Regions from separate parts of the Paraburkholderia sp. J69-1 genome, predicted to be linked through region 1. Evidence: predicted binding sites of a transcription regulator. Region 1 holds the regulator's gene; the other holds the start of a gene.
What was found. The regulator LexA, encoded in region 1, represses DNA repair genes until DNA is damaged. The targets are predictions, from matches to a motif close to ACTGTATNNNNATACAGT.
Positions count from the first base shown of each region.

Region 1 (14,582 bases):
GGGCCCGTGCGCATCGCCTCCCGCAACGTTGTTCATGCAGGCGGCCCGCAACACAGACACGCAAACAGACACGCACACAGACACGCATTCAGGCTGGCGCGGCATCAGGCACGCGACGGCCGCAGGTGGGGCGCTTCGTGGCGGCGGCAACCGCTGCGGGGCAAATCGGGGCCGCTCTGGGCTGAGAGCGGCCAGTGGGGTCCGAAAGCGGCACCCGGCGACGACGGGGAAGCCTTGGTCGGTCAGACGTCGTCATCGGGTGTCCGCGTACGGATCGCGATATCCCTCATCCAGATAAAAATCGCTGGAAAACAAAAGGGCCTTGCGGAGGTTGCTCCGCAAGGCCCTTGGTGTTTGCTGCGCGTGATGCTTAATACGTATCGAACACGCGTTGCAGATCGGCCTTTGCGCTCGTGCCCGCGGCCAGCGCGAGCATCAGCAGCACGCGCGCCTTGAACGGGCTGAGCGTGCCCGCCGAGACGAAGCCGAGCGCATCGTCCTTCGCCGCGCCGTTATGCATCACGTGACCCGAGCCCACGCGCGACGCGCGCACCACGGCAATGCCCTTCGCCACCGCATCGGCCAATGCCTGTTGCAGCGTAGCGTGAATCGAGCCGTTGCCCGTGCCCGCGACCACGATGCCGCGCACGCCCGCGCTCACCAGCGCATCGACGGCAATGCGCGACACACCCGCATAGCTCGTGACGATCTCCACGTGCGGCCAGACGGTATCCGCCTGGAACGGCGTATCGGCCGTATGCGCACGCAGCGCGCGCCGCTGGAATTCGACGCGGCCATCCTGCACCCAACCCAGCGCGCCGATCTCGGGCGACTGGAACGCATCGACGGCATAGGTGCTCGTTTTCACGACATCGCGCGCGCAGTGGATGCGGTTGTTGAACGCCACCAGCACGCCCTGCCCGCCTGCCTGGCCGCTCGCGGCCAGCGTCACGGCATTGAGCAGATTGAGCGGGCCATCGGCGGACAACGCCGAAGCCGGACGCATCGCCGCCGTCAAAATCACCGGCTTCGCGCTTTTCACCGTGAGATGCAGCACGTAGGCGGTTTCTTCGAGCGTATCCGTGCCGTGCGTGATAACCACGCCGTCGATATCGTCGCTCGCGAGCAGTGCGTTCACGCGCTGCGCAAGCGTGCTCCAGAGCGCGAACGACATATCCTTGCTGTCGACGCTGGCGACCTGTTCGGCGTGGATCTGCGCGACTGCATCGAGGCCGGGCACGGCCGCCAGCAGTTGCGCGACGCCGATCACACCGGCCTGATAGCCGGCGGTATTGGCCGCATCGGGCGCGGAGCCCGCGATCGTGCCGCCGGTCGCGAGCACGGCGATACGCGGCAACGCCGCGCTTTGGGTGGTGTTCGATGTATTCATGGCCGCGATTTTAAGCGATCCGCCGCACGCCGCGATCTGGCGGAAAACCCCGCCGGCCCACGACTGCGCGAACGCACGTGCAGAAATGGCGGCAACCGCACAAACGAAAGCGGCGGCACGCAACCGTGCCGCCGCTTAAAAAACCGCTACGACGCGCTCAAACCACTTCGCGCAACTGGCTGGCGATCTGCTGCTCGGTCAGTTGCGGCGCGAACATCTCGATCAGGCGATACGCGTACTGGCGCAGGAACGCACCCTTGCGCAGACCCACGCGCGTCGTGCTCGCCTCGAACAGGTGCTGCGTATCCAGCGCCACGAGTTCGCTGTCGCGTTTCGGGTCGTAGGCCATCGCCGCCACCACGCCGATACCCATGCCCAGTTCGACGTAAGTCTTGATGACGTCCGCGTCGATGGCGGTCAGCACGACATCGGGCACCACGCCCACTTTCGCGAACGCCTGGTCGATGTGCGAGCGGCCCGTGAAGTCCTGGTCATAGGTGATGATCGGATATTCGGCGATCTCTTCGAGCGTGAGGTTTTCGCGGCCCACGAGCGGATGCGTCTTCGGCACGACGACCGTGTGATGCCACGAGTAGCACGGGAACGTCACGATATCGGGGAAACGGTCGAGCGCTTCGGTCGAGATGCCGATATCGGCCTCGCCGTTGATGATCATCTGCGCGATCTGCTGCGGATTGCCCTGACGCAGCGCCAGATGCACCTTCGGGAACACCTCGCGGAACTGGTGCACGACCTTGGGCAATGCGTAGCGCGCCTGCGTGTGGGTGGTCGCGACCACCAGATGGCCGCTGTCCTGATCGGCGAACTGGCGCGCGACGCGGCGCAGGTTTTCGGCGTCGAGCAGCATGCGCTCGATCAGCTGATGCACGGCCTTGCCCGGCTCCGTGAGGCCCGTGAGACGCTTGCCGCGGCGGATGAAGATATCGACGCCCAGCTCGTCTTCGAGATCCTTGATCTGCTTCGAGACGCCCGACTGCGACGTGTACAGCACGTTCGCCACTTCGGTCAGGTTCATGTTCTGCCGCACGGCTTCGCGCACGAAACGCAACTGCTGAAAATTCATGTTCTTCTCTCCGGAACTGCCGACCTGATTTTTATAAGCTCGTTATTGTGTGTTGACGCGTGTGTTGATGCGTGTGTTGACGCGCGGTTCAAGCGCCCGGCTCACTGCGCCGGAAACACGCGCAGCCCGCGCGGCACCGCCGTCACGCCGTCGCCCACGGCCAGATTCAGCGAGCGCCATGCCTCGCGGTCGAGTTGCGCTTCGAGCGCGCCGCCCGAGCGGCTTTCCAGTTCCACACGCACCGAACCGCCCAGCGTCACCACACGGCGCACATCGACGACGATGCCATCGCGATGATCCGCGGCGTCGCGATGCAGCACGATATCGTGCGGACGCACATAAGCGAGCGCCGGGCCTTCGAACGCGGCCTCGACCGCGATCGGCTGCGCCGCGCCATCGGCGACGAAACCGCCCGCCGCCACCTTGCCGCGCAGACGGTTCGCCGCGCCGAGGAACTCGTAGACGAACGACGTCTGGGGATGATCGTACACGTCCTGCGGGCTGCCGACCTGCTCCACATGACCGTGATTCATCACGACGATGCGATCGGCCACTTCGAGCGCCTCTTCCTGATCGTGCGTGACGAAGATCGTCGAGATATGCAGATCGTCGTGCAGACGGCGCAGCCAGCTACGCAACTCCTTGCGCACCTTGGCGTCGAGCGCGCCGAACGGCTCGTCGAGCAGCAGCACCTTCGGCTCCACGGCCAGCGCGCGGGCCAGCGCGATACGCTGACGCTGGCCGCCCGACAGCTCGGACGGATAACGCTGCGCAAGCCAGTCGAGTTGCACGAGCTTGAGCAGTTCATGCACTTTTTCGCGGATCTGCGCTTCGGACGGACGCTCGCCGCGCGGCTTCACGCGCAGGCCGAACGCCACGTTTTCGAACACCGTCATGTGACGGAACAGCGCGTAATGCTGGAACACAAAGCCCACCTGACGCTCGCGCGCACCAGCCGCGCCCACGTCCTGGCCTTGCAGCACGACCTGGCCTGCATCGGCATATTCGAGACCCGCGATCACGCGCAGCAGCGTGGTCTTGCCGCAACCGGAGGGCCCCAGCAGCGCGACGAGTTCGCCCGGCGGAAAGTCGAGCGAGACGTTGTCGAGTGCCGTGAAATCGCCAAAGCGCTTCTGCAAATTGCTGACGGTGATGCCCATGATTACAGCTCCTGTTGAAGCGATTGACGCGCTGCGCCGGTACGGGGCGCGGGTTGCGAATGGGTTGCGGACGACGAAGCATGCGCGGCCGCCGGGCCGGCAAACGCGGGCACATCGTCGTCGCGCAGTGCGGCGTTCATATGGCGCTCCGCGAGCAGCTTGAGGCCGAGCGTCACGAGCGCGAGCAGCGCCAGCAGCGAAGCCACGGCGAATGCGGCCGCAAAGTTGTATTCGTTGTAGAGAATCTCGACGTGCAGCGGCATGGTGTCGGTCTGGCCGCGGATGTGGCCCGAGACCACCGAAACCGCGCCGAATTCGCCCATCGCACGCGCGTTACACAGAATCACGCCGTACAGCAGACCCCAGCGGATATTCGGCAGCGTCACGCGGCGGAACATCTGCCAGCCCGAAGCGCCGAGCACGTGCGCGGCTTCTTCCTCGTCGTTGCCTTGCGCCTGCATCAGCGGAATCAGTTCGCGCGCGACAAACGGGAACGTCACGAAGATCGTCGCCAGCACGATGCCGGGCACCGCGAAAATGATCTGCACGTTATGGTCGGCGAGCCACGGTCCGAACCAGCCCTGCGCGCCGAACATCAGCACATAGATCAGGCCGGAAATCACCGGCGAGACCGAAAACGGCAAGTCGATCAGCGTGGTCAGCAGCGCCTTGCCGCGGAAGTCGAACTTGGCGATGGCCCACGAAGCAGCCAGGCCGAACGCGCAGTTCAGCGGCACCGCGATCCCCGCCGTGATCAGCGTGAGCTTGATGGCGGCGAGCGCATCGGGATCGGCGAGCGATTCGAAATAGAAGCCGATGCCCTTCGAGAGCGCCTGCCAGAACACCGCCACGAGCGGCACCACGAGGAACAGCGCGAGAAACACCAGCGCGATCGTGGTCAGCAGCCAGCGCACCCACGGCGCTTCGGTGACCGGGTCCGGTCGGCCAGCCTGCGGTTTGCGAACCGTCGAACTCATTGCACACCTCCCGTTGCCGCCTGGGCGCTTACCGGCGCCGCGCTGGCCGCGCCACGACTCGTGCGCCGCTGCAGATACCACTGCAAGGTGTTGATAAAGAGCAGCATGAGGAAGGACACGCACAGCATCACCACGGCCAGCGCGGTGGCGCCCGCGTAGTCGTATTGCTCGAGCTTGGTGATGATGAGCAGCGAGGTGATTTCCGACTTCATCGGCACATTGCCGGCGATAAAGATGACCGAGCCGTATTCGCCCAGCGCGCGCGCGAACGCGAGCGCGAAACCCGTGAGCAGCGCCGGCAGCGCGGCGGGCAGCACGACGCGGCGAAACGTCAGCCAGCGCGACGCGCCCAGGCACGCCGCGGCCTCTTCCTGCTCGCGCTCGAACTCTTCGAGCACGGGCTGCACGGTACGCACGACAAACGGCAGGCCGATAAAGGTCAGCGCCACCAGCACGCCCAGCGGCGTAAACGCCACCTTGAGCCCGAGCGGCTCCAGATATTGGCCGATCCAGCCATTGCCCGCGTAGACGGCCGCGAGCGAAATGCCTGCCACGGAAGTGGGCAGCGCGAACGGCAGATCGACGAGCGCGTCGATGACGCGCTTGAACGGGAACGTGTAGCGCACCAGCACCCACGCCAGCAGGAAGCCGAACACGGCATTGATGAGCGCCCCGCCGAGCGCGGAGAAGAACGTGAGGCGGTACGACGCGATCACGCGCGGCGACCACACGGCGCGCACGAACTGCGCCCAGTCGAGCGTCGCGGTCTTGAGGAAGGTCGCCGCGAGCGGGATCAGCACCACGAGGCTCAGATACGCCACCGTAATGCCGAGCGTCACGCCGAACCCGGGCAAGGCGCCAGGCTTCTGTAATCGGAACGTCGTCATGCTCTATCTCTTCACATGGGTTGCGCGGCGTCTTCTGCAACTTCAAGGCGTGCAGGCCGCTGCGCCGAAAGGCGCGCCTCGTTGGGCGCGCCTTGTTTTATGGTGCTTTTATGTTTGCTGCTTGCGGCTCGTATTGCAACTCTTACTGCGGCTGATAAATCGAGTCGAACACGCCGCCATCGGCAAAGTGCGTCTTCTGCGCGTTGGTCCAGCCGCCGAAGGTGTCATCCACCGTGTAGAGTTTGAGCTTCGGGAACTTCGCCGTGAGCGCCGCCGGCACCTTGTCCGAACGCGGACGGTAGAAGTTCTTCGCGGCGATCTCCTGGCCTTCCTCGCTATAGAGGAATTGCAGATACGCCTCGGCCTGCTTGCGCGTGCCTTTCTTGTCGACGACCTTGTCGACCACGGCCACCGGCGGCTCGGCCAGAATGCTCACCGACGGCACCACGATCTCGAACTTCTCCGGCCCGAACTCCTTGAGCGACAGGAAGGCCTCGTTTTCCCAGGCAATCAGCACGTCGCCGATCCCGCGCTGCACGAAGCTGGTGGTCGCGCCACGCGCGCCCGAATCGAGCACGCCGGCGTTCTTGTAGAGCTTCGTGACGAATTCCTTGGCCTTCTGGTCGTTGCCGCCCGGCTGGTGTTCCGCATACGCCCAGGCCGCAAGGTAGTTCCAGCGCGCGCCGCCCGAGGTCTTCGGATTCGGCGTGACGATCGACACACCCGGTTTGGTCAAATCGTCCCAGTCCTTGATGTGCTTGGGATTGCCCTTGCGCACAAGAAACACGATGGTCGAGGTGTACGGCGAGGCGTTATCGGGCAGACGCTTTTGCCAGTCCTTCGCGACGATGCCCTTGTTGGCCAGTGCGTCGATGTCCCAGGCCAGCGCCAGCGTCACCACATCGGCCTGCAGGCCGTCGAGCACCGAGCGCGCCTGCGCGCCCGAACCGCCGTGCGACTGCTTGATCGTGAGCGTTTCGCCGGTCTTGGCCTTCCACTGCTTGATGAAGGCTTCGTTGACCTCCTGGTACAGCTCGCGCGTCGGATCGTAGGAGACGTTGAGCAGGGAGGTATCCGCGTGCGCAGCCGGCGCCATCGCGACCATGCCCAGCAGCGGCGCCGCGCCGATAACCAGTTTTGCCGCCAGTGTCGTGAACCAGCCGCGCCCCGTAGTGCCTTGTTTCATCCCGCTTTCTCCGTGTTGTCGTGTGCCGTGTGGTGCTGCGCGCCACCGCGTTCTTGTCTGTGCGGCGATCGATGAAGGCCAGTCTAGCGATTGGCTTACATTATTAAAAATGATGTTTTTTCATTTTTTAATACGCAAAAGTGGTAAGCGCGGATAAATCGGCTGTCGGAGCACGTTTTCGTCCGTCAGACCATCGCAAAACGCCGTTGTAGCGCCACCCAAACGACAAACCTCAAGTAACACTTGAAAAGCGGCGAGTACTGTATAAAAATACAGCTACCTGTTCAAACATACAGTGTCGACATGACCAAACTCACCGCACGACAGCAGCAGGTTTTCGATCTGGTCCGCCGCGCGATCGAGCGCACCGGCTTTCCGCCCACGCGCGCCGAGATCGCTGCCGAACTCGGCTTCAGCTCGGCCAACTCCGCTGAGGAGCACCTTCGCGCGCTGGCGCGCAAGGGCGTGATCGAACTGGCTGCGGGCGCCTCGCGCGGCATCCGCCTGATGCCGGGGCCCGACGACCTGCCGCATCAATTCACGCTGCCGCACGCAAGCATCATGCAGCTCACGCTGCCGCTGGTTGGCCGCGTGGCCGCGGGTAGCCCGATCCTCGCGCAGGAACATATTTCGCAGAACTATGCGTGCGACCCGGCGCTCTTCTCGAGCCGCCCCGACTACCTGCTGAAGGTGCGCGGCCTGTCGATGCGCGACGCGGGCATCCTCGACGGCGACCTGCTCGCCGTGCAGAAGAAAGCCGAAGCGAAGGACGGCCAGATCATCGTCGCGCGTCTGGGCGACGACGTGACCGTGAAACGTCTGAAGCGTCAGCCCAACGGTATCGAGCTGATCGCCGAAAACCCCGACTACGACAACATCTTCGTCGCCGCCGGCAGCGCTGAATTCGCGCTCGAAGGCATCGCCGTCGGTCTGATCCGTCCCACCGAATTCTGATAATTCCGACCGCGCCTTGTCAGCGCCTGGTCCGCGCATCTTCTGGAGAGAGAGTCATGGAACGCCTTGCCCGCCTGTTGCCCTTCCGTCAATTCGGCCGTCTGCGCCATCTGCGCGGGATCGCGTCGTGTGCATTGCGCGACGCGCGCGCCTCGGCGGCAGCGCTCAATGGCTCGCTCTTCGAGAACACCGCTGAAGAGACGTACACGCCGGAACTGCCGCCCCTGCCGTCGGCACAACCTGCGTTCGCGCGCGTGTCGCTCAACAGCACGCTGAATACGGAACAGCCGGATCGCCGCGCGCCGGTGCGCGTCTATCACGGTCCGTCGCGCCTCATCATGGTCGGTACGATGGATGCGGTGTGCCGCGCGCTCGACCGTTGCATCGCCGAACAAACCGGCGACATGCCGGTGGCACTGGCGAAGTAACAAGCTGTTTCATGGGAAATTTTCTGGCGCGCGGGCGGTCAACACCCTGATTGAACTTTTGCCCCGTTCGCGCGGGGCCGCCCTGCCCGATGACCCATCCGACTGTCTCCACGCCTTCAGGCGCGTCCTCGAACTGGAAGAAACCCGTTGCGATTGCAGTCGCGGCGGTGGCCGTTGTCGCGGCGCTCGGCTATGGCTATGCGTCGCCGTACATCGCGCTCAACCACCTCAAGCAGGCGGCGGATGCGCGCGACGCCGTCGCGTTGAACGAATACGTCGATTACCCGGCGTTGCGCGTGAGTCTCAAGCAGCAGGTGGGCGAGATGCTGCAGGAGCGCATTCACGCGCAGCACAGTAGCAATCCGCTGTTGATGCTGGGCGCGGTGATCGGCTCGGCGTTGATCGGGCCGCTGGTGGATGCGTACGCGACGCCTGAAGGTGTGGCGGCGCTGCTCAATGGCATGCCGCCCACGGGCAAGCCCGGCGATCGCCCGGCACCGCCGCCGCCCGGGACGCAGGCTTCATCGGCACCGGCTGAAACAGCGCCGCCGGCGCAGCAACCCGCGCCCGCCAATACGGATACGTCGCAAGCGCCACCGCGTGCGCAAACCTCGGCGGGTTATCGCAGCCTCAATGAATTCGCCGTGACATGGCAGCGCAGCGCGAGCGGCGAGCACTATGCCGCCATCCTTCAGCGGCACGGGCTTTTCTCGTGGAAGCTTGCTGCGGTGGAATTGAACAACGCGAATGCCGGCAACGGCGCGGCCAATTAATCGAACGCCATTGAACCGCTACGCGCCCAGCCATTGCGACTGGGCGCATGTGAGTGCCTGTCACTGACAGAACACGGCGCGCCGTTACGCGGCCGCCTGCTGCTGCTTCTCTTCGGCTGCCGAAGAACACGCCACCAGAATGCTGCACGACACGCGATCGAGCAGCGGCGTAGTGCCCGCGCCCATCCACCAGCGCGACAGCCCCGTGCGGCAGCGATGCCCCACCACCACCAGATCCGCCTGGATTTCATTGGCCAGATTGGCAATTTCGTCGATCGGATGACCGAACGCGAAATGCCCCTGCGCGCGCACGCCGCGCTCGGTGAGCCAATCGACGCCTTCCTGCAGGATCTCGCGCGCCGTTTCCTCGAAGCGCCCGCACGCCACATCGGTCAGCAAACCGGCGCTTTGCGCGATGGTCGAACGCATATCCACCACCGAAAGCAGGTGCGTTTCCGCCTGCAGATCCAACGCCAGATCGGCGCCGCAGCGCAGCGCCTTGCGGCCCTCGCGCGAGCCGTCGTAACAGAGCAGAATCTTTTTGTAGCTCGCCATGATCGCTTCTCCCCACCCGCTCGAAGCGCAGGTTGTAACTGCATGATGGTGCGCCGCAATTCAGCGCGCAAGGGTTGGAAAACGCCAGGTAAGCGGACGACATGCATGCACCGTTCTGGCGCCTCGAAAGCCTTACGGCACGGGCTTTGCGCTGAATCTGGATGCTTGCCGTGACAGCCATTGCCGCAGCATCGGAATCGCGTTTGTGGCGCGGGCGCGCGCCACCTCGCGCGCGGCGATGCACTAGAATAGGCCGCCTTGCGACGTGCGACGCGTGCACCCCATGCACGCCCTGCGCACGATCGAAGGGACGCTTCAGGCGAACCCAAACCGACGATAAAACCGGAAAACGGTACGACATGCCCGCCATCGAATTCGAGCAGGTAATCAAACACTATGGAGACCGGACGGTCGTGAACGGCCTCTCGTTCAACGTCGTCCCCGGCGAATGTTTCGGACTGCTCGGCCCTAACGGCGCGGGCAAGACCACGACGCTGCGCATGCTGCTCGGCATTGTTTCGCCCGATGCGGGACGCATCAGCCTGTGCGGCGAGCCGGTGCCCGCGCGTGCGCGTCACGCGCGGGCACGCGTCGGCGTCGTGCCGCAGTTCGACAATCTCGATCCCGATTTCACCGTGCGCGAAAATCTGCTCGTGTTCGGCCGGTATTTCGGGCTTTCGGCAAGCGAGGCGAAGGCGCTTGTCGCGCCGCTGCTCGAATTCGCGCGCCTCGAAAGCAAGGCCGATGCGCGCGTGAGCGAGTTGTCCGGCGGCATGCGCCGGCGTCTCACGCTCGCCCGCGCGCTCGTCAACGACCCCGATGTGCTGGTGATGGACGAACCCACCACCGGGCTCGATCCACAAGCGCGCCACCTGATCTGGGAGCGGCTGCGCTCGCTGCTCGCGCGCGGCAAGACGATTCTGCTCACCACGCACTTCATGGAAGAAGCCGAGCGGCTGTGCAACCGCGTCTGCGTGATCGAGGAAGGCCGCAAGATCGCCGAGGGCGCACCGAAAGCGCTGATCGAATCGGAGATCGGCTGCGATGTGATCGAGGTCTATGGACCGGACCCGGCCGCGCTGCGCGACACGCTCGCGCCCTTCGCCAAGCGCACGGAAATCAGCGGCGAGACGCTGTTCTGCTATGTCGACGATCCCGCGCCCGTGCATGCGCAATTGCGCCCGCGCTCGGACCTGCGTTATCTGCATCGGCCTGCGAATCTGGAAGATGTTTTCCTGCGGCTGACGGGCCGCGAGATGCAGGACTAAGCCGCGGCATTCAGCCCCCAACGCACGCAGCGAAACCACCCAGCAGAACAGCCGATCACGCCATGCAGACACGCACTCAACCTCCGCCGCCCACGCGCCCCACCCGCCCCGCCCACCCGCCGCTGCGCGAGCCGCGCGCGGCCCTGCCCTCGAACGCGACGCACTGGATCGCCGTGTGGCGGCGCAACTATCTGGTCTGGCGCAAGCTCGCCATCGCGTCGATGTTCGGCAATCTCGCCGATCCGATGATCTATCTGTTCGGTCTGGGTTTCGGCCTCGGCCTGATGGTCGGGCATGTGGACGGCGTCTCGTACATCGCGTTTCTGGCGGCGGGCACGGTGTCGTCTTCGGTGATGATGTCGGCGAGCTTCGAGTCGATGTATTCGGGCTTTTCGCGCATGCACGTGCAGCGCACGTGGGAGGCGATCATGCACACGCCGCTCTCGCTCGGCGACGTGGTGCTCGGGGAAGTGATGTGGGCCGCCAGCAAGTCGATGCTCTCGGGCGCGGCCATCATGATCGTGGCGGGCGGGCTCGGCTATGCGAGCTTTCCGTCGATGCTGCTGGCGCTGCCCGTGATCGCGCTCGCGGGCCTCGCCTTCGCGAGCTGCGCGATGATCGTCACCGCGCTCGCGCCGTCCTACGACTTCTTCATGTTCTATCAGACGCTCGTGCTCACGCCGATGCTGCTGCTCTCGGGCGTATTTTTCCCGATCACGCAATTGCCGCCCGCCGCGCAGCACATCACGCTGATGCTGCCGCTCGCGCACGCCGTCGATCTGATCCGGCCGGCCATGCTCGGACGGCCTGTCGAGCACGCCGCGCTGCATCTGGGCGTGCTCGCGTTCTACATCATCGTGCCGTTCAGCATCGCGTCGATCCTGTTCCGGCGCCGCATGATGCGCTGAGGTCAGTCTTCGTCGTCGCCCCAGGGAATATCGACGTCCGAAATAAACGCGACCGTGGCGAACGGACCGCCTTCCTGACGGCCAATCTTGCCGTCCGAGCGATGCCACTCGACGCGGAACACCGTCGCCTGGGTCTGCGCGTGCAGACGCACGGTGCGGATTTCTTCCGGGTCGGCTTCCTCGACGGGTTCGTCCAGCGAGATCAGCAGTTGCTGCGGCCAGAGGCCGTCGGCGGGATCGTAAATACGGTCGCCGTCGGGGATCGAGACGTGCGCCTGCACGCCGATGGTCGCCGAAGCCTCGACGATCATCTTGCCGAGCGCGCGCAGCACCGCCGTCGCGCGAGCGGAATTGGCCTGGCGGATCGCGAGGTCGCCGCGCGTGAGCGCCTGTTCGAGTTTCGGATTGGTTTTTTGCTGTGCCATACCGTTTCCTGGGCCTGAGCCCTCATCTATGCGGACGGCCTGGCGGCCATCCGCGGTCTTAAGCTTGATCGTTAAAACGTCGTCGTTAGCGCCGCGCGATCGCTATCGATTCATCGTAGCACCGCGGCCACTGGCCCGACGCGCATTCAGGCCGCTACGCCGAACCCCAGCCCCACGGCCGCCAGCCCGGACACGATGCCGAACAGCACGACCACCACCGCCACGAGCGTCAGCACGCGCGGACGGAACGAGCCTGCCAGCATCGCCAGCGACGGCACGCTCACGGGCGGCAGCGTCAGCAGCAGCGCGCCCGCCGGGCCAACGCCCATGCCGAGCGCCAGCATCGCCTGAATGATCGGCACTTCGCCGGCGGTCGGAATCACGAACAGCATGCCCGCCACCGCAAACGCGACGATCCAGCCGATGCTGCTGGTGACGTCCGGGCCGATGTGCGGGAACAGCCACGCGCGCGCCGCGCCCAGCAGCAGCACGAGCACGATGTACTCCGGCACGAGGCGCACGGCCATGCGCGCAAAAATCCGCGCCCAGCGCGCGAACACATTGCCGCCTTCGGCCTGCTGGCGCGCGAGCAGCGCGAGACGGTCGTCGGCGGCGCGCGCTTCCTGCGGCGTCACGAGACGGTTGGCCAGCCAGCCGAGACCAAACACCAGCAGCACGCCGAGCACCAGACGCAGCGCGCTCCATTGCCAGCCCAGCACGAAACCCATGAACACGAGCGTCGCGGGATTGAGCACGGAATTGCCGAGCCAGAACGCGATCGCGCCGCCCGCCGACGCATTGCGCGCACGCAGGCCCGCCACCACGGGCGCCGCGCAGCAGGTGCACATCATGCCCGGCACCGACAGCAGACCGCCCGCCGCCACGCTGCCGAAACCGCGCCGCCCAAGCACGCGCGCGACCCACTGCACCGGCAACAGCGCCTGCACGCCGGAGCCGAGCAGCAAGCCCAGCACCATCGCTTGCCAGATCGCCTTACCGTACGCAAGGGCGTAATCGAGCGCGGCACCCAGCGACGGCGCGGGCGCGCTGGCCGAAGCGCCCATCAGGATCGATTTGCCGATCGAATGGGTCGATTCGGCGGTGAAAGCGCGGTGGTAATAAGGGAACCACTTCACGTAAAACAGGCCGGCCACGGCCAGCAACAGAAAAATGGCCCAGCCATAGCCGGGCACGGCCGCGCCGGATTGAGGCGACTGTGGCGATTGCGCGTTCGGTGCGCTCGTCATCGTGGGGTACTCCGCAAAGGGCGATAGGTCTAAGGATTGATTGCAAACGAGCCGCGCGGAACGTTTTCGGCGCAGGACGCGCGAATGGCCCGATCGGGGAAATCCACGGCCGCGCGGGTGTTGGCAGGATCGTAGTGCATGCCTTGCGAATCGCCAACGACTTTGGCGTGACACGCGTGGCCGCAACAGCGGCCGATACAGCAGGGAAGAACCGATTCGGGCCGCCCGGCGACAGCAAACCGCCGGGCGGCGAAGGCACGCGTTACGGTGCCGGATTAGGCTGCTGTTCGTGCAGCGCATCGATGCGCGCGAGCACGTCGGCCGACAGTTTCACATCGACATTGGCGATGTTTTCCTTCAGTTGCGCCATGCTCGTCGCGCCGATCAGGTTGCTCGTCACGAACGGACGGCTGTTCACGAACGCCAGCGCAAACTGCGCGGGCGTGTAACCGAGTTCCTTCGCGAGCGCCACGTAGCTCGACGTCGCGGCCACCGCCTGCGGCTTGCTGTAACGCTGGAAGCGCTCGAACTTCGTGATGCGCGCACCTTCGGGCCGCGCCCCGCCCTCGTACTTGCCCGAGAGCCAGCCGAACGCCATCGGCGAATAAGCCAGCAGGCCGAGCTTGTCGCGATGCGAATACTCGGAAAGCCCGAATTCGAACGTGCGGTTCACGAGGCTATACGGATTCTGGATGCTGACGATGCGCGGCAAGCCCAGCTTTTCGGCCGCGCGCAGGAATTGCGCAACGCCCCAGGGCGTTTCATTCGACACGCCGATGTGGCGCACCTTGCCCGCCTTGACGAACTCGGCGAGCACCGCAAGCGTTTCCTCGATCGGCACCGTGTAGGCGTCGTCGACCCACGGATACATCGGGCGGCCGAAAGTCATCGTGCTGCGGTCGGGCCAGTGCAGCTGATACAGATCGACGTAATCGGTCTGCAGGCGCTTGAGGCTGCCGTCGAGCGCTTCGGTCAGATTCTTGCGATCGAACTGGTTGCCTTCACCGCGGATATGACGCGGATTGTGCGGCTGGCGCGCCGGACCGGCGATCTTGGTCGCCAACACGATGCGCTCGCGCGCGGCCCGATGTTGCGCGAGCCAGGTGCCGATAAAGCGCTCGGTCTGACCTTGCGTTTCGGGGCGCGGCGGCACGGGATACATCTCCGCGGCGTCGATCAGCGTGACGCCTTGATCGAGCGCGTAGTCGATCTGTTCGTGTGCGTCGCGCTCGGTATTCTGTTCGCCCCACGTCATCGTGCCGAGGCCGATCAGGCTTACCTTGACGTCCGTATCGCCGAGTGTGCGGTATTCCATCGAAGCGTTTTCCATCATTGGTTGG
Region 1 covers NZ_CAJMZG010000011.1:160,405-174,986, reverse strand. The annotation lists gene U5A67_RS21645 (asparaginase) at 371-1,390, opposite strand; gene U5A67_RS21640 (CysB family HTH-type transcriptional regulator) at 1,548-2,474, opposite strand; gene U5A67_RS21635 (sulfate/molybdate ABC transporter ATP-binding protein) at 2,576-3,634, opposite strand; gene cysW (sulfate ABC transporter permease subunit CysW) at 3,637-4,611, opposite strand; gene cysT (sulfate ABC transporter permease subunit CysT) at 4,608-5,498, opposite strand; gene U5A67_RS21620 (sulfate ABC transporter substrate-binding protein) at 5,641-6,684, opposite strand; gene lexA (transcriptional repressor LexA) at 6,988-7,638, shown strand; gene U5A67_RS21610 (hypothetical protein) at 7,695-8,066, shown strand; gene U5A67_RS21605 (DUF2939 domain-containing protein) at 8,156-8,839, shown strand; gene U5A67_RS21600 (universal stress protein) at 8,924-9,394, opposite strand; gene nodI (nodulation factor ABC transporter ATP-binding protein NodI) at 9,754-10,662, shown strand; gene U5A67_RS21590 (ABC transporter permease) at 10,725-11,570, shown strand; gene U5A67_RS21585 (hypothetical protein) at 11,573-11,995, opposite strand; gene U5A67_RS21580 (permease) at 12,142-13,242, opposite strand; gene U5A67_RS21575 (NADP(H)-dependent aldo-keto reductase) at 13,505-14,557, opposite strand.

Region 2 (14,582 bases), on a different contig from region 1:
CAACGGCCTGAAGCTCGATCCGGCGACGCATCGCGTGGCGGCTCACGCGGAAGGCTCGGAGATCAAGCTCGATCTCGGCCCGACCGAGTTCCGCCTGCTGCACTTCTTCATGACGCACCCGGAGCGCGTGCACAGCCGCACGCAACTGCTCGATCAGGTCTGGGGCGATCACGTGTTCGTGGAAGAACGCACCGTGGACGTGCATATCAAGCGCCTGCGCGCCGCGCTCAAGCCGGCAGGGTGCGATGCTATGATCGAAACGGTGCGCGGCAGCGGCTACCGTCTCGCGAAGAGCGCATAACGCGCTTCTGCGCCAGGCTGATCAGCCGCAGTCACACACCGGCGTCGCATTGCGTGCGGCGCCGGTGCTCCGAATCCGCAGCGCCCCGGTACGGACAGTCACTCTCTTCGATCGCAGGAACATGAACATCATCTGGGCGCGCGCCCTCGTATCGATCGTGCTGCTTGCGCTCGTCTGCACGGGCGTTGGCGCGATTGTCGGCGTCAAGTACGGACTGGCCCTCGCCGTGGTGGCGCTGGTCGGCCAAATGGTTTTCAGCACCTTCCACAAGCAGCGCCTCTGGCGTCTGCTCGATGCTCCCGTGTACGGCGAAGTGCCGAGCGCGCCGGGCGTGTGGGGGGAAATCTACTACCGCCTGCACAAGCTCGCGAAGCGCTGGCACGCCCAGGTCCGCCAGGTCGAGCAGCAGCATTCGCGTTTCATCCAGGCAATCCAGGCGTCGCCCAACGGCGTGGCCATGCTCGACGATCACGATCAGATCGAGTGGTGCAACGCCATCTCCGAAGTCCACTTCGGCCTCGACGCCAAACGCGATCTGCGCCAGCACATCACCCATCTCGTTCGCCAGCCCGACTTCGTGCGCTATCTGAATTCGCACGACTACAAGGACATGCTGATCATGCGTGGCATGGGGACGAAGCGGCAGAACGTGCTGTCGGTGCAGGTGTTTCCGTACGGCGATAACCGCAAGCTGGTGCTCTCGCAGGACATCACCGAACTCGAGCGCACGGACGCCATGCGGCGCGACTTCGTCGCCAATGTCTCGCACGAACTGAAGACGCCGCTCACGGTGCTCTCGGGCTTCCTGGAGACGATGCGCGAGTTGCCGCTATCCGAAGAAGAGCGCATGCGCTACTTCGATCTGATGGAGCAGCAGGCGTCGCGCATGCGCCATATCGTGACCGATCTGCTGGTGCTCGCCAAACTCGAAGGCGAAGCGCGTCTGCCGGGCGACCAGATCATCGACATGCGTGCGGTGCTCGGCCACGTGCGCGAGGACGCGGAAAGTCTCTCGGGCGGCCATCACCGTATCAATGCCGATTTCGATGATGGCTTGAGCGTGACCGGTTCGGAAACCGAAGTGCTCAGCGCGCTGGGCAATCTCGCCACCAATGCGGTGCGCTACACGCCGGAAGGCGGCACCGTGCAACTGTCGTGGCGTCTTGAAGGCGGCAACGCGGTGTTCTCGGTGACGGATAGCGGCTACGGCATTCCCGCGAGCGATATTCCGCGTCTCACCGAGCGTTTTTATCGCGTCGATCGCAGCCGTTCGCGCGATACCGGCGGCACGGGGCTGGGGCTTGCGATCGTCAAGCACGTGCTGCAACGCCACGATGCCGCGCTCGAAGTGAAGAGCGAGGAAGGGCGGGGTAGTACCTTCACCGTGCGCTTTCCGGCCGCGCGCACGACGCGGCGTCAGCCTGCGCCGGTTTGAGGTGAATCGCTGAATTCCGCCGGATAGCAGAAGAAGAAAAAGCCGCTTCGTCATCCAGACCGAAGCGGCTTTTTTGCATCTTGCGCCTTAAACACCGGCGCAAGACAGCGTTACGGACAGAACTTCGCCAGCAGGCTCATCTGCGCATTGCGGATGGCTTTGCCCGCGCGGCGGCGCTTGTAGTGGCCGTCGCTTTGCATGAGCCACGCCGATTGATTGTCGCCGAGGAAACACGACAGACCTTCGGCGATCACGCGGCGCTTCAGACGTCGATCGTGAATCGGGAACGCGACTTCGACGCGGCGGAACAGATTGCGATCCATCCAGTCGGCGCTCGACAGATAGACGTTTTCCGCGCCGCCCGCATAGAAGTAATAGATGCGATGGTGCTCGAGGAAGCGCCCGACGATCGAGCGCACCGTGATGTTCTCCGAGAGCCCCGGCACGCCCGGCTGCAGCGAGCACACGCCGCGGATGATCAGATCGATCTTCACGCCGGCCTGCGATGCTTCGTACAACTCGTCAATCACCGTCGGTTCGAGCAGCGCATTCATCTTCGCGACGATGCGCGCTTTCTTGCCTTCGCGCGCGGCCTGAGCTTCGGCGCGAATCGCCTCGACGAGCTTCGGATGCAGCGTGAACGGCGACTGCCACAGTTCGTGCAACTGCAGTTCGCCGCCGATACCCGTGAGCTGCTGGAACACGTGATGCACGTCCTCGCAGGTTTTGGGTTCGGACGTCATCAGGCCGAAATCGGTGTACAGACGTGCGGTGCGCGGATGATAGTTGCCGGTGCCCAGGTGAACATAGCGGCGCAACTGCATGCGGCCGTTCACGGGCGTGCGGCGCACGATCAGCATCATCTTGGCGTGGCACTTGTGGCCGACCACGCCATAGACCACATGCGCGCCCACGGCTTCGAGCTGCGAGGCCCAGTTGATGTTGGTTTCTTCGTCGAAGCGCGCGAGCAGTTCGACCACCACCGTGACTTCCTTACCGTTGCGCGCGGCCTGCATGAGCGCGTCCATCAGCGGCGAGTCGGTGCCGGTGCGGTAGATGGTCTGCTTGATGGCGACCACGTTCGGATCGTTGGCGGCCTGCAGCAGCAGTTCCAGCACCGGCTGGAAGCTCTCGTACGGATGATGGAGCAGCACATCGCCCTGATCGATCACGTCGAACATATTGCCGCTCGCGGCGATACGCTGCGGAATCGCAGGCACGTGCGGCACGAACTTCAGGTCGGGACGATCGACCATCTCGGGCAACTGCATCAGGCGCACGAGATTGACGGGGCCATCGACGTAATAGCAGTCCTTTTCGTCGAGTCCGCTTTCGTCGAGCAGACGGCGCACCAGATGCACCGGCGTTTCCGCCGACACTTCCAGACGCACCGCATTGCCCAGATGGCGCGCGGGCAATTCGCCCTGCAGCGCCACGCGCAGATTGGTGATTTCGTCTTCGTCGACGAACAGTTCGCTGTTACGCGTGATGCGGAACTGGTTGCAGCTACGCACCACGAGGCTCGGGAACAGTTCGCCCACGAAGCGCTGCAGCAGCGAGCCGAGCAGCACGAAGCCATGCTGGAAACCCGACAGTTCCTGCGGCATGCGCACGAGGCGCGGCAGCGCGCGCGGCGCCTGCACGATACCCATCACGGCCTGACGCCCGAAGGCATCCTTGCCTTCGAGTTCGACCACGAAGTTCAGGCTCTTGTTGAGCACGCGCGGGAACGGGTGGGCGGGATCGAGGCCGATCGGCGTGAGCACGGGCAGCAGTTCGTCGAGGAAGTACTTGCGCGCCCAGGCGGTCTGCGCTTCGTTCCAGGCGTCGGTGCCGTGAAAGTAGATGCCTTCGAGTTCGAGCGCCGGCAGCACGGTGTCGTGCAGCATGCGGTACTGGCGATGCACGAGACGCTGCGCGCGCTCGACCACGAGGTCGTACACGTGTTGCAGCGACATGCCGTCGGGCGAGAGCGCGCCGGGGTTGTCGCGCATCTGTTCCTGAAGCCCGGCCATGCGGACTTCGAAGAATTCGTCGAGGTTGCTGCTGGTGATACAGATGAAGCGCAAGCGCTCCAGCAAGGGAACGGATGGGTCGGCGGCCTGTGCGAGCACACGCTCGTTGAATCCCAGAATGCCCAGTTCGCGGTTAAGGAGTGGATAGCGGATGGACATTGGTATTGAAAGCGGAATTTCAGGGGATGATTCGAACGGACGCTCGGAAATTCTCACAGTAATGTGACTTTATTGTGACATTGGGTGTGTCATAAATTTTACGCTGCAAATTCACGCTCCCGACACTCTGGAAAGTAATGATGCACAGTGGGTCAAGGCGTCCAAAAAGGGCGTTCCTTGCCGTCTGCTGACGATTACCTGAGCGAGGAGCGCCATGGGGAAGTCGGGTACGCTTAAAATGGCATATTTGGACAATGCGGCCGCCGCTCAGCGAGCGAGAATGGCTGCGTTCGCACGCATGGAGCCCGCCCCCTCGATGGTCACCAATCCGCAACTGCTTGCCGCCGTCGATCTCGGTTCGAACAGCTTTCGTCTGATCGTCGGCCGGGTCGAGGAAACCGACGCCGGCAGCCAGATCTATCCCGTCGATGCCTTGCGCGAACCCGTGCGGCTTGCCGCGGGTCTGTCGAAGGACAAGATGCTCGACCGCGCCTCGCAGGTGCGCGGCTGGGACGCGCTCAAACGCTTTGGCGAACGCCTGCGCGACTTCCACCCGGATCACGTGCGCGCCGTCGCCACCAACACGCTGCGCGTCGCCAAGAACGCGCGCGAATTCCTTGTCGAAGCCGAAAAGGCGCTCGGCTTCCCGATCGAAGTGATCGCCGGGCGCGAAGAAGCGCGCCTGATCTACGCGGGCGCCGCGCACTCGGTCCCGGCGAGCGCGGGCAAGCGCTTCGTGGTGGACATCGGCGGCGGCTCGACGGAATTCATCATCGGTTCGCACTACACGCCGATCCGCATGGAAAGCCTGTATATCGGCTGCGTGAGCCATAGCCGGCAGTTCTTCCCGGCCGGCAACGTCGACGAATACACCATGCGCCAGGCCGAACTGGCCGCGTCGCGCGAAATCCAGATCATCTCGGCCGATTACCGCAAGACCGGCTGGGATCAGGCGATCGGCTCGTCGGGTACGGCGCGGGCGCTGGCCGAACTGGTCGAAGCGAACGGTTTCAACGATCCGGGCATTACGCACGGTATTTCGCGCGGCGGCCTCGAGCGCCTCAAGCGCGCGCTCATCAAGGCCGAGAACGTCAACCGCCTGAAGCTCGTCGCGCTCAAGCCGGACCGCATTCCGGTGCTGGCGGGCGGGCTGTCGATCATGATCGCGGTGTTCGAGGAACTGGGCATCGACTACGTCGATACCACCGACGGCGCGCTGCGTCTGGGCGTGCTGTACGACCTGCTGGGCCGCTCGCAGCACGAAGACATGCGCACGGTCACGGTGGAGGGCTTCATGCGCCGCTACGGCGTGGATCGCGCGCAGGCGAGCCGTATCGGCGAACTGGCGACGAGTTTCTACGACCAGTTCGAGGAAGCCGACGAAGAGCGCCGCGAAGAAAACCGCATGTTCCTGAACTGGGCGGCGTCGCTGCACGAGATCGGTTTGTCGATTTCGCATAGCGCGTATCACAAGCATTCGGCCTATATCGCCAGCAACGCCGATATGCCGGGCTTCTCGCGCACCGATCAGGCGCGTCTGGCGGCGCTGGTGCTCGGCCACGTGGGCAAGCTCGGCAAGCTCTCGCAGACGCGCGACGTCGAATGGCCGCTGCTGTTCTGTCTGCGTCTGGCGGCGCTGCTGAGCCGCCGTCGCGCCGATGTCGGTTTGCCGAAGATCACCGTGGTGCAGGAGCACAACGGCTACGAAGTGATGTTGCCAAACGCGTGGGTGCAGAACAATCCGCTCACCGATTACAACCTCGTTCAGGAAGCGGCGGAGTGGGGCAAGATCGGCATTCCGTATCGTGTGGTGTATACGGACGAGTGATCGTGTTCGAATCGACGAGCCCGGCCGCGCGCCGGGTTTCTCCCGCGGATCGCTGAAAACGACAAAGCCCGGCTTCAAGCCGGGCTTTGTGTTTCTAGGCGCGGTTTCGGCGCGCCGCGCTTAACCGAGGAAGTGGCGCGCGTAACGCTCGTTGATGTCCGACAGGCGGAACAGCGTGAGGAAGTCGGCGGTATTGAAGTCGGGGTCCCAGGCCGGTGCGCCGCAGATCTTCGCGCCCAGGCGCAGATAACCCTTGATCAGCGGCGGCGGCACGGCCGACGCGCCGGTGCGCAGTTCTTCGACCGGCAGCGGCGTGTGCGGGAAGGCGCGGTATTCCGGGTCCGTCAGCGCGTCCGCGCCCATCGAGACGTACAGATTCGCCGCATAGTGACCGCCGTCGACCATCGCGACGCTCGCGCAGCCGAGCATCGTCTCGTAGCCGTTGTGCTTCATGTACGAGCCCAGACCGCCCCACAGCGACATGATGACGGAGCCGCTGCGGTAGTCGGGGTGCACGCACGAGCGGCCCACTTCGACCATCTTCGGGCGCAGGTGCGCGAGACGCGAGACGTCGAATTCGCTTTCGGCGTACAGGCGGCCGATGCGCGTGGCCTGGTGCGGCGGCAGCACGCGATAGGTGCCGACGACCTTGAGCGTGTCGAGGTCGCGGACGAGCAGGTGATCGCAGTAATTGTCGAAGGTATCGACGTCAAGGCCAGCCGGGCCGGACAGACGTGCGCCCATTTCTTCGGCGAACACGCGGTAGCGCAGGCGCTGGGCCTCGCGCAGTTCTTCGTCCGTGCGCGCCCAGGCTACCTGCAAGCGGTGCTGCGCGGTGACCGTCTCTTCGGCACGCGGCAGGCTCCGATTCGACTCGAAGAGGCTCGAGGCAAACGGCAGGGAGGGCGTCGGCAGATCTCGCATGGGGCGTCCTGTTCGAGAAGTAAGAGAACTTTCCCGGCAATGTAGTAAGACGCGGTTACGGTTCCATGAAAACGCAATGACGATTCGATGACGGGCTGTAAGCCGAAGGCAATGCAGCGGTGGCGCAAGCCCGCGCGGAGCCGTCTGTGCGGGGCCGCACACGGCTTTGAGGGGAAAGGTCAGGGCGCCGCAGTAAGACGGCGCGCAGGATGCGGGATGGGTAGGTTGTTGGATCGGCGCGACGCCGGGGGTTGCAAGGCGCCTGAGCGCGGCAGATGCGCTTCAGACCAGATCGGGCGTGATGGCGGCGAGCAGGACCGCTTCGCCATCGCCGTTGCGCTCGCGGCTCTTGACCCAGTAGACGCCGGACTTCTTCACGGCCCAACTGCGGCGGATGGCGCCGCTTTCGCTGACTTCGTTGCCGAGCAGGCGCGCCAGCACCTCGCCAAGCGTCGGCTGATGGCCGACCACCACGACGGTCGAGGCGAGGCCCTCAGGCCAGCCAGCGGCCTCCAGCACGGCTTCCACGCTGGCATTGGGGGCAAGTTCGCGCACTACGCGGTACTGGTCGGTGAGCGCCTCGGCGGTCTGCATCGTGCGCGCGGCCGGACTCGCGAGGATCAAAGCGTCCTCGGGCAGGCGCGTGCGCAGCCAGCGCGCGACGCTCTGCGCCTGCTTGCGCCCATGCGTGGTGAGCGGGCGGGCGAGGTCGCTGGCGGCGATTTCTTCGGCTTCGGCGTGGCGCCAGAGGATGAGGTTCATGGGCGGCTCTCCTGGGGGGATGGCGGAATGCCGCCATTGTAGTGGCGAGGCCAGGGCAGGATGACGTCAGGCGCGCACGGTCTGGCCGCGCTCGCGCCTGAGCGCACGACCCGGATCAGGACGCGTTGCCCGCCGTCATGCTGAGCGCGACGGCCTGCGCCACTTCGATGCCGTCGATGGCCGCCGAATAGATGCCGCCCGCGTAGCCCGCGCCTTCGCCGGCCGGATACAGACCTTCGACGTTCATGCTCTGATAGTCGTCCTTGCGGCGAATGCGCAGCGGCGACGAAGTACGCGTTTCCACGCCCGTGAGCACCGCATCGTGCATCGCGAAGCCGGCGATCTTGCGATCGAGCTGCGGCAGCGCTTCGCGGATCGCTTCGATCACGTAGTCGGGCAGCGCCGTGCTCAGATCGGTCGGCGTCACGCCCGGCTTGTACGACGGCACCACCGAACCCAGCGACGTCGACGGCCGCCCGGCGATGAAGTCGCCCACCAGCTGGCCCGGCGCCTGGTAATTGCTGCCGCCGAGCTCGAACGCGCGCTCTTCCCACTTGCGCTGGAACGCGATGCCCGCGAGCGGACCGCCCGGATAATCCTCCGGCGTGATGCCGACGACGATGCCCGCGTTGGCGTTACGCTCGGCGCGCGAATACTGGCTCATGCCGTTGGTGACCACGCGGCCCGGTTCGGACGTCGCCGCCACCACCGTGCCGCCCGGGCACATGCAGAAGCTGTAGACCGCGCGGCCGTTATTGGCGTGGTGGACGACCTTGTAGTCGGCCGCGCCCAGTTCCTTGTGGCCCGCAAACTTGCCGAAGCGGCTGCGATCGATCACGCCCTGCGGATGCTCGATACGGAAACCCAGCGAGAACGGCTTGGCTTCCATGAAGACGCCGCGATCGTGCAGCATCTGGAAGGTGTCGCGCGCGCTGTGGCCGACGGCCAGTACGACGTGGTCGCACGGCAGCGTCTCGCCATTCGAGAGCTTGAGCGCGCGCACCTTGCCGTTTTCGATATCGATGTCTTCGACACGGGTTTCGAAACGCACTTCGCCGCCCAGTTCGTGGATGGTCGCGCGCATCTTTTCCACCATGCTGACGAGGCGGAACGTGCCGATGTGCGGACGGCTCAGGTACAGGATGTCTTCCGGCGCGCCCGCCTTGACGAACTCCTCCAGCACCTTGCGGCCGTAGTGGTGCGGGTCCTTGATCTGGCTGTACAGCTTGCCGTCGGAGAACGTGCCGGCGCCGCCTTCGCCGAACTGCACGTTCGACTCCGGGTTCAGCACCGACTTGCGCCACAGGCCGAAGGTGTCCTTGGTGCGCTCGCGCACGGCCTTGCCGCGTTCGAGGATGATCGGACGAAAGCCCATCTGCGCGAGGATCAGCCCGGCGAACAGACCGCACGGCCCCATGCCGATCACCACCGGACGCTCACGCGTCGAATGCTCGGGCGCCTTCGCCACGAAGCGGTAGGTCATGTCCGGCGTCGGGCCGACATGCGGCTTGCCGGCGACCCGCTTGAGCACCTTCGCTTCGTCCTTGACCTCGATATCGACGATGTAGGTCAGCTTGATGTCCGAACGCTTGCGCGCATCGTGCGCGCGGCGGAACACGGTGAAGCTGACGAGGCCGTCCGCCGGAACGCCGAGATCCGCGAGGCGCTCCCGAATCGCGGCTTCAAGTTCGCTTTCGGCGTGGTCGAGAGGGAGTTTGACTTCGGATAGACGTAACATGAGTGCCAGGGTGCGGTCGCCACGGGATTCGTGGCCGATCTGTATTTTATAAGTTCGGCGGCTTTGCCAATGCAAAGGAGCCGCAGGACGAAACGCGAGCGCTTGTTTGACGGAGCCGGCGTGCGGGGTGAGCGCTGGCGAACCCGGTCGAGCGACCGCAGTTGATGTTGGGTTTGTTTTCCCTGGGGGGCAGGAAAAAGAAAGGGGCTACAGGCCAATGGCGTGTAACCCCTCGGTATTGCTGGTCGGAGCGATAGGATTCGAACCTACGACCCTCTGATCCCAAATCAGATGCGCTACCAGGCTGCGCTACGCTCCGACGAATCGTGGATTGTAGCGTCACTATTGCCGCGGCGTCAAATGGGTTTGTATCGCAAGGCGATATTTTTGTGCGGGCCGGGTTGGTGTGGCGTGCGTATGCCGCGTATTTGCCGTGCATGTGCCACTGTGCATACCGCTGGCAAGGCGGATTTTCCTCTGCACCGTCCCTAAAAAACCTCCTTCCAGGAAGCGTCACAAATACTGTATAAATATACAGGATAACGGCGCTCACTCATGCGTCCCGGAAACGTCCTCGTCATGCCCCATCCAGCGTCGGGCAGGGCGTCCTATTTTCTTTTTCCAGAGCGCGATCATGGCAGCAGCACTCCAGCTAGCGGCGACACACCTGCCGCCCCGGCTGCAAAGCCGGATCTGGCAGGGCAACCAGGTCGCCTGCGCGAGCGGGCGCACGGTGTCCAGCGGCCATGCCGCGCTCGATGCGCTGCTGCCCGGCGCGGGCTGGCCCGCAGGCAGTCTGACCGAGTTGCTGGTCGAGCAGGGCGGGATCGGCGAAATGCGTCTGGTGGCGCCCGCGCTGCGCGCGCTCACGGCGCGGGCCGGGCGCCACGTGCTGCTGGTCGCGCCGCCGTGGCGGCCCTATGCGTGCGCGCTCAAGGCGTGGGGCATCGCGCTCGAACGTCTGGTCTGGATTCGCGCGAGCGAGGACGAAGCGCCGTGGGCTGCCGAGCAGGCGCTCAAGCAGGACGGCATCGGCGCGGTGCTGCTGTGGCAGCCCAAGGCGCGCGCCGACGCCCTGCGTCGTCTGCAGGTCGCCGCGCAGGATTCGCAGGCGCTGGCTTTTCTGATGCGTCCGCCCGCGGCGCGCAACCAGTCGTCGCCGGCGCCGCTGCGCATGGTCTGCACGCCGGTGCCGCCGCCCGAAGCGGACACGCGCCTGAATCGCCGGGAGTGGATGCAGTTCACCGGCGTCAGCGTCGAAATTTTCAAGCGTCGCGGGCCGCCGCCCGCCCAGCCACTCGTCGTCACTTTGCCGTTGCAGGAGTCGGTGCTGCCCCAACCGGGCGCCGCGCCGGCCATGCCATGGCCCGGGGTCAATCATGCTGTGGATCGCCGTCACCTTGCCGTTGTTGCCGCTGGAGGCCGTGCGGCCGCCGCTTCCGCCGACCGGGGCGATCGCGTCGATCGCGTCGTCTGAAAGCGCAGCGCGCAGCGAAGCAGCCCAGCCCGAACGCTGCTACGCGCTCGCCGATCACGCGCGCATCCTGATCGCCGATCGCGATGCGTTCCGCCTCGGCGTGCAGCCCGGCAGCACGCGCGCGCATGCGCTGGCGCTCGCGCCCGGCCTCGTGCTGCTGGAACCCGATGCGGCGCGCGAGACGCGCACGTTCGAGGCGCTGGCGCTCGCGTTGCTCGCCTATACGCCGAAGGTGTCGCTCGCGCAGGCGGCGGGGCAGCCGCATACGGTGTTGCTCGAAGTCGGCTCCGGGCTGCGGCTGTTCGGCGGCGTGCGCGCGCTGCTGGCGAGAGTCGCGGCCACCGTGGCCGATTGCGGTCACGCCGCGCGCATGGCCTGCGCGCCCACCGCGTGGGGCGCCTGGACGCTCGCGCAGGCGCATGCGTGTGCCGGTGCGCACGCCGCGCGACGCTTCCACGTGCTCAAGGACAGCACGCTCGCCCACGCGCTCGACGCGCTGCCGGTCACGCTCGCGCCGTTCGCCGCGCAGCACGAACACGCGCTCACGCAGATCGGCTGCGCCACGCTCGGCGATCTGCGGCGTTTGCCGCGCGACGGCATCGTGCGGCGTTTCGGCGATGGCGTGCTCGCCTGGCTGGCGCAGGCGCGCGGCGAGGCGCCCGATCCGCGTGCGTGGTTCGTCGCGCCGCCGTCGTTTCTGGCCGCGCTCGAATTGCAGGCGCGCGTGGAAAGCGCCGAAGCGCTCCTGTTCGCCGCACGCCGCCTCGTGATGCAGCTGGCGGGCTGGCTCGCCGCGCAGCATGGCGCGCTGTCCGGTTTCGAGCTGCGTCTGGAGCACGAACTGGCGTCGCGTCACGCGTCGCGCACCTCGAGTCTGCGGCTCACGTGGGCGGCGCCTTCGCGCGACGCCGCGCATCTGCTGTGGCTGCTGCGCGAAAAGCTCAACCAGACCGAGCTGATCGCGCCGGTGATCGGCCTTGCGCTGGTCGCCGATCAGGTGAGCGAGTACGCGCCGCCTACCGACACGCTGTTCCCGTCGCCCGAGGCATCGGATGCGTCGCTCGCGCAGCTGTTCGAGCGCATCGGCGCGCGCATCGGCGAGCAGAACGTGTTGCAGCTGTTCGTCGAGGACGATCATCGGCCCGAGCACGCGATGTCGGCGCGCACGTATCGCGCGCCTACGCGTCGCCAGGCGTCGCGCAAGCCGGGCAAGTCGCATAAGCCGAATGGGCGCGCTGCGGCGCAGGAAGCGCTGGAAGAAAGCGCGCCGGTGCAGAGCGCCTTCGATCTGCCCGAGGTGCCGCTGCCTGCCCAGCCGCGCCCGGCATGGCTGCTCGAAAAGCCGCTCAAGCTGGCCACGCGCGACGACCGGCCGGTGTATCGGCGGCCGCTCAAGACGCTCACGCGCACCGAGCGCATCGAAGCGGTCTGGTGGGACGGCGAGGGCGTCGGGCGCGACTACTACGTGGCCGCCGACGATCAGGGGCGCATGTTCTGGCTTTACCGCGAACGCATCGGCGGCCAGTGGTATCTGCAAGGGCTGTTTGGCTGACCACGTCGGCTGACCACGTGGCCGATGGTTTGGCTCATATTGGCCGCCGCATTTTTTAACGCATCATGTCGATCCACGGAGCGGGCGCATCGTTGCCCGCACAACCTTCACCGCCGGCGCGGTTGCCCGAGTACGCGGAACTGCACTGCCTGACCAACTTCACGTTCCTGCGCGGCGCGTCGCGCCCGAACGAGCTGGTCGAGCAGGCGATCCGCCACGGCTACAGCGCGCTCGCCATCACCGACGAATGCTCGCTCGCGGGCGTCGTGCGCGCCTGGAGCGCGCTCAACGATTTCGACGAAGCGCGCCGCAAGGCCCACGAAGCCGCCACGCGCGCCACGCCCTTCGTGCCTGCGCTGCAACTGCTGATCGGCAGCGAACGAATCTCGTCGATGAAGACGGCGCGCCGTTCTGCACGCTCGTCGCATTGGCGATGAACCGCGAGGGTTACGGCAATCTCTGCGAGCTGATCACGCTTGCGCGTTCGCGCGCGAACAAAGGCGAGTACCGCGTGAACCCGGCCGATTTCACCGATCCCGAGCCGGATTTCACGCATCTGCGCCATCTGCGCGACTGCGTGCTGCTGCTGGTGCCGCAGCGCACGGCGACGCTTGCGCAAACGCTGCGCGCCGCGCACTGGCTGGCGGGTTTCGCGAGCGGGCGCGCGTGGCTTGCGCTCGAACTCTGGCAGACCGGCGGCGACGATACGCAGATCGAAGTGTTGCGCCATGTCTCTCAGGAAAGCGGTTTGCCGCTCGTGGCGGCGGGCGGCGTGCTGATGCATGCGCGCTCGCGCAAGCCCTTGCAGGACACGCTGAGCGCCGTGCGCATCGGCAAGCCGCTGGCATCGTGCGGGCGCGCGCTGGAGCCGAACGCGGAGCGCCATCTGCGCTCGCGCGTGCGCCTGAGCGCGCTGTATCCGCACGAGGCGCTGGCGGCGACGCTGGATGTCGCGCGGCGCTGCACGTTTTCGCTGGGCGAACTGGCCTACGAATATCCCGAGGAACTGGTGCCCGCAGGCGAGACGCCCACGACCTGGCTGCGCAAGCTCGTCATGCAGGGCGCCGCCGAGCGCTGGCCCGACGGCATGAACGAGAAACGCGTCAGCCAGATCGAGCAGGAACTCTCGCTGATCACCGAACTGCAGTACGAGAAATATTTCCTCACCGTGCACGACATCGTGCGCTTCGCGCGCGAGCAGAAAATCCTGTGTCAGGGCCGTGGATCGGCGGCCAATTCGGTCGTGTGTTTCTGTCTGAAAATCACCGAAATCGACCCGGTACGCATGAACATGCTGGTCGCGCGTTTTCTGTCCCGCGCGCGCAACGAGCCGCCCGATATCGACGTCGATTTCGAACATCAGCGCCGCGAAGAAGTCATTCAGTACATCTATGGCAAGTACGGCACGCGGCGCGCCGCGCTCGCGGCCACGCTCATCACCTATCGCTCGCGCAGCGCGTTGCGCGATGTGGGCAAGGCGCTCGGGCTCGACAACACGCTGGTCGAAAAACTCTCGGGCGCGCATCAGTGGTGGGACGGCCCGGATTCGATCGCGCATCACCTGGCGGAAGCCGGTTTTTCGTCCGATTCGCACGTCACGCAGCAACTGATCCGCCTCACGCGCGAGTTGCGCGGTTTTCCGCGCCATCTCTCGCAGCACGTGGGCGGTTTCGTGATCGCGCGCGACAAGCTTTCGCGGCTCGTGCCGATCGAAAACGCGGCCATGAAGGACCGCTACGTGATCGAGTGGGACAAGGACGATATCGACGCGCTGCGCCTGCTGAAAGTCGATGTGCTCGCGCTCGGCATGCTGTCGGCGATCCGGCGCTCGCTCGAATTCGTGGCGCTGCGGCGCGGGCTGCCGCAGTTCGGCGTGAAGGATATTCCGATCGAAGACCCGGCCGTCTACGCGATGTGCAGCCACGCGGATACGGTCGGCGTGTTCCAGATCGAGTCGCGCGCGCAGCAGAGCATGTTGCCGCGGCTGCGTCCGCGCACTTATTACGACCTCGTGATTCAGGTGGCGATCGTGCGGCCCGGCCCGATCCAGGGCGATATGGTGCATCCGTATCTCAAGCGCCGGCACGGCGAGGAGCGCGTCGAATACGCGAAGGACGAATTGCGTCCGGTGCTGCAGCGCACGCTCGGCGTGCCGATTTTCCAGGAGCAGGTGATGCATCTGGCGATGGTCGCCGCCGACTATTCCGGCGAGGAAGCCGACAAACTACGCCGCGCGATGGCCGCGTGGCGGCGCGACGGCAATCTGAAGCCGTATCAGCAGGACCTGACGGATCGGATGATGGCCAAGGGATACACGCAGGAATTCGCCGATCGCATCTGCGCGCAGATCGAAGGTTTCGGCGATTACGGTTTTCCGGAAAGCCATGCGGC
Region 2 covers NZ_CAJMZG010000027.1:95,696-110,277, reverse strand. The annotation lists gene phoB (phosphate regulon transcriptional regulator PhoB) at 1-301, shown strand, start outside; gene phoR (phosphate regulon sensor histidine kinase PhoR) at 423-1,736, shown strand; gene ppk1 (polyphosphate kinase 1) at 1,847-3,910, opposite strand; gene ppx (exopolyphosphatase) at 4,149-5,738, shown strand; gene U5A67_RS35425 (GNAT family N-acetyltransferase) at 5,859-6,662, opposite strand; gene sixA (phosphohistidine phosphatase SixA) at 6,945-7,424, opposite strand; gene U5A67_RS35415 (NAD(P)/FAD-dependent oxidoreductase) at 7,540-9,162, opposite strand; tRNA gene U5A67_RS35410 (tRNA-Pro) at 9,405-9,481, opposite strand; gene imuA (translesion DNA synthesis-associated protein ImuA) at 9,797-10,639, shown strand; gene U5A67_RS35400 (DNA polymerase Y family protein) at 10,542-12,191, shown strand; gene U5A67_RS35395 (error-prone DNA polymerase) at 12,280-14,582, shown strand, end outside.
Region 2: the regulator LexA is predicted to act here: its motif matches at 9,684-9,701, upstream of imuA (translesion DNA synthesis-associated protein ImuA).